Regions from separate parts of the Streptomyces sp. NPDC004629 genome, predicted to be linked through region 1. Evidence: riboswitches for the same ligand, from Rfam matches in the RefSeq annotation. Region 1 holds a riboswitch; the other holds the start of a gene.

Region 1 (2,179 bases):
ACCGAGTGCGCCGGAATACGCATGACCGACCTCCGCCTTAATCCCCGTGAAACGCCGACGATTGACGTGTGTTCCGTGACTCTATGACAATGAGCCGGAATTTCCGATGGCGGGCCGGATTCCATGGATATTTTTTGGACATCGGGGCGTCCGAAACGACGAAAACCCCGGCTCGCGAGCCGGGGCCGCGGCACCCACGCGCCGCCGGTCGTCAGACGTTCACGCCGTGCTTGCGGAGATAGGCGACGGGGTCGACGTCGGAGCCGTACTCCGCGGTCGTCCGCGCCTCGAAATGCAGGTGCGGGCCGGTCGTGTTGCCCGTCGAGCCGGAGAGCCCGAGCTGCCGCCCCGGAGTGACCCGCTCGCCCACCGAGACACCGACGGACGACAGATGGCCGTACTGGGTGTACATGCCGTCGGCCATCCGGATCACCACCTCGTAGCCGTACGCGCCGCCCCAGCCGGCCGACACGACGGTGCCGGAGCCCACCGCGTGGACGGCGGTACCGGCGGCGGCGTGGAAGTCGATGCCGGTGTGGGTGCCGGAGGACCACAGGGAGCCGCCGGTGCGGTAGCCGGTGGAGACATAGGAGTGCGCGATCGGCACGACGTAGGCGTTCAGTCGCCTGCGCTCGGCCTCGCGGGCCGCCCGGACCTCGGCCGCGCGTTCCGTCGCCGCCCGCCGCGCCGCCGCCTTGCGCGCGGCCTCCTCGGCCGCCTTCTCCTCGGCGGCCTGCCGCTGCGCGGCCGCCTGGGCGCCTATCTGCTCGGCGACCGAGTCGCCGATGCCGACGACGGGGATGAGGCCTGTCTGCTCCGCGGTGGTCCCGGCGGCGTGCGCCGGGCCGGCCGCGAAGGTGCCCATGACGCCGGTGGCGGCGAGGGTCGCGACGCCCGCGGCGCGGGCGGAGGTGCGGTGCATCCGGCCGGAACGACGATGCTTCCCGGTGGCGCGGGTGAACGCCATGAAGTGGCTGGTCCTTTCCTTCCTTCTCGCCTACCGGGTTAGCTGACAGGTTCGGAGCAGGAAGGTCTCCTACGGGAGGCCGCACACCGCGCGGACGCCCGATTCACCTCAGGGACTTGGGTCCCCGGCTCCCCTGGCTCGCGCCGTACGGGGACTCGGCGATGGCTGTCCGGTGCCGCGGGCGCGGCGCACTGCCTGACGAACAGCCCGGACGACGCTAAGGGGGGCCACTTTCCCTCCCCAAACCGAACAGGGTGTTTGTAGCGCATCCCACAGCGCAGACAGGCACCCTCCGCCACAATTCGGGCACCCCGGGGGAACGGAAGGGCCCTGACGACCGGTCGTCAGGGCCCCACGCGCGTGTGCCGGACCTCGAACTGCTCCGCCTACTCCGCGGACACCACGTGTACCTCGCCGATACCGAGCGCCTCGGCCGGCTCCTTGATCTGCGCGGCGTCGCCGACCAGGACCGTCACCAGCCGGTCCACCGGGAACGCGTTCACCACCGCGGCGGTGGCCTCCACGGTGCCCGTGGCGGCCAGCTGCCGGTACAGGTTCGCCTGGTAGTCGTCCGGCAGGTGCTGCTCCACCTGGTCGGCGAGCGTGCTCGCCACGGCCGCCGCCGTCTCGTACTTCAGCGGCGCCACCCCGACGAGGTTCTGCACGGCGACGTCGCGCTCGGCATCGGTGAGCCCCTCCTCGGCCAGCGTGCGCAGCACCGTCCACAGGTCGGCCAGCGCGGGACCGGTGTTCGGGGTGTCCACGGAGCCGCTGATGGCGAGCAGCGAGGCGCCCGTGCCGTCGGAGGCGGACCTGAGGACCTGGCCGAAGGCGCGCACGCCGTAGGTGTAGCCCTTCTCCTCCCGCAGAACGCGGTCGAGCCGGGAGGTGAGGGTGCCGCCGAGGCAGTACGTGCCGAGCACCTGGGCGGGCCAGACCCGGTCATGCCGGTCGGCGCCGACGCGGCCGATGAGCAGCTGCGTCTGGACGGCACCGGGACGGTCCACGATGACGACCCGGCCGCGGTCGTCGGCGCTCACCGACGGCACCGGACGCGGCTGGGACGCGGCGCCGGTCCACGCCCCCAGGGACTCGCCGAGCAGCGCGTCCAGATCGATGCCGGTCAGGTCGCCGACGACCACGGCGGTGGCCGTCGCGGGCCGCACGTGCCGCTCGTAGAAGGCGCGCACCGCCGCCGCGTCGATCTTGGCG
Region 2 (2,179 bases), on a different contig from region 1:
GGCGACTGGTGGTGCGGGACGTCGCCGAGGACGAGTGGCGGGTGGAGGTGGCCCCGTGCCGCGAGGGCACGCGCGCGTACCCGGACGGTCTGCAGTGGACCGAGGGCGCGACGGAGACGTACACGATCACGGGGAACGACCCGCTGTCGGCCCGCGCCCGCTCGGAGCGCTCGGTGCGGCTGCACCGCCCGGATCTGCCGTGGGACACCACGGTCCAGGTCCGTTCGGAGATTTCCGGTGACGTCGGCCACTTCGTCACCGCCGACGAGGTGGTCTGCACGACGGGCGGCGAAGTGATCTTCCACCGGACCTGGGAGAAGCGAATTCCCTGGACCACGGAATGAAGTGCCCGTTTTGCCGCTATTGGCACCTCAATTCCCCTTGGCGCTGAATGTACTTGAGCTTCGAGGGAAGTGACTTGGGTCACCCTTTACCGTGGCGCAGCACCCCGCCCGCAGCCCCCACCGCCCTTTCCTCGATGCTCAGTTGACCCTTGGCAATAGCAAAGGATCAAGCGGCTCATACATCTCAATCGCATGTCAATCGGTATGAGATGGGAATCCACCACTTGTTTCCGACATGTGCGGTCGCATAGCTTCCGGGCCAGTCGGATGGACGCCGAATCCTGCCGCCACCCGACATGACCCATCGACGAACCACATTTCGTACGGCAGGAGCGGGGGACCCAGGGAAGTCGCCGGGCCGGACGGCACAGCCGACCGGAACGGCTAGGGGTGAAGTCGCGTCGCCTTTCGGCGGCCGACCGGGCACCTCCCCCGCCCGAACCCGACAGCTCACCTCGCAGGCGCCGGAGAGGAACATCGCCATGTCTGCAGCCGCTCGGCACCGCCACCCCCGCACCAACCGCCTCGTCCGCACCCTCGTCGTGGCCGGCACCGGAGCCGCGGTGCTCGCCCTGCCGCTCCTCGGCGCCACCGGCGCCCACGCGGCCACCCCCGGGTCCGTGACAACGGCCGGCACAACGCCTGCCGGGTACCCGAACAACCTCGACGGCTGGATCCGCGAATCGCTCGCGATCATGGCGGAGAAGAACATCCCCGGCACCTACAACGGCATCCACCGCAACATCATGCGCGAGTCCTCGGGCAACCCACGGGCCATCAACCTCTGGGACTCCAACGCCGCCAAGGGCATCCCGTCCAAGGGCCTGCTCCAGGTGATCGACCCGACGTTCAACGCCTACCACGTGGAGGGAACGTCGTACGACATCTACGACCCGGTCGCCAACATCACGGCCGCCTGCAACTACGCCGCCAAGCGCTACGGCTCGATCGACAACGTCAACGGCGCCTACTGACACACCGCGTCACGGAAACAGTCTTTCGAGGACGACGGCCACGCCGTCGTCCTCGTTCGACAGGGTGACCTCGTCGGCCACCGCCTTCAACTCTGGGTGGGCGCCGGCCATCGCCACCCCGTGGGCGGCCCAGTCGAACATCGGGATGTCGTTCGGCATGTCACCGAAGGCGACGGCCTCTTCAGGAGCCAGCCGAAGGTGCTCGGCGGCCAGGGCCAGACCGGTGGCCTTGTTGATACCGCACGGCTGCAGCTCGACGGTCCCGGGCCCGGACATGGTCACGGTCGCCAGGGAGCCCACGACCGCGCGCGCCGTCGCCGCCAACTCGTCGTCCGACAGGGCGGGGTGACGCAGCAGCACCTTGCTGATGGGCGCGCACCACAGATCGTCGCGCCGCTCGACACGGACGGCGGGCAGGGTCGGATGCGGCATCAGATACCCGGGCTCGATGAGCGTGAGCCCGCTCACCCCGTCCTGGTCGACGGCCGCGTACACCTGCCCCACCTCGGCCTCGATCTTGCCGAGCGCGGTCTCGGCCAACTCCCGGTCCAGGGTGACCGACCACAGCAGGCGGTCCATGTCGGCGTCGTACACCTGCGCGCCCTGTCCGCACACGGCGAGCCCCCCGCGGCCCAGCGTGTCGAGCAACGGCCGCACCCGGGGCGCCGGCCGCCCCGTGACCACCAGGTGCCGGGCGCCGGCCCGTGCCACGCGCGCGAGCGCGGCGACGGACCGGTCGGAGAGGGTGTCGTCGCCACGCAGGAGCGTTCCGTCGAGGTCGGTGGCGACGAGTGAATACGCGGGAGGAGCGGCCATGACCAGAGAATACGGACAGCGGGCCGCCGCGACTCACCGCTCCGG

Evidence for each region. Region 1 has a riboswitch for cyclic di-AMP ahead of ACFYTE_RS23500 (M23 family metallopeptidase). Riboswitches for the same ligand answer to the same signal wherever they lie in the genome.
Region 2: another riboswitch for cyclic di-AMP. It lies ahead of ACFYTE_RS28705 (transglycosylase SLT domain-containing protein); the one in region 1 lies ahead of ACFYTE_RS23500 (M23 family metallopeptidase).

Annotation. Positions count from the first base shown of each region.
Region 1 is NZ_JBIALO010000015.1:90,642-92,820, forward strand. Features, by position in the region: partial or broken gene ACFYTE_RS23495 (GntR family transcriptional regulator) at 1-23, opposite strand, end outside; gene ACFYTE_RS23500 (M23 family metallopeptidase) at 212-967, opposite strand; cyclic di-AMP (ydaO/yuaA leader) riboswitch at 980-1,138, opposite strand; gene ACFYTE_RS23505 (M16 family metallopeptidase) at 1,354-2,179, opposite strand, start outside.
Region 2 is NZ_JBIALO010000021.1:102,358-104,536, reverse strand. Features, by position in the region: gene ACFYTE_RS28710 (CocE/NonD family hydrolase) at 1-344, shown strand, start outside; cyclic di-AMP (ydaO/yuaA leader) riboswitch at 640-823, shown strand; gene ACFYTE_RS28705 (transglycosylase SLT domain-containing protein) at 827-1,318, shown strand; gene ACFYTE_RS28700 (HAD family hydrolase) at 1,328-2,134, opposite strand.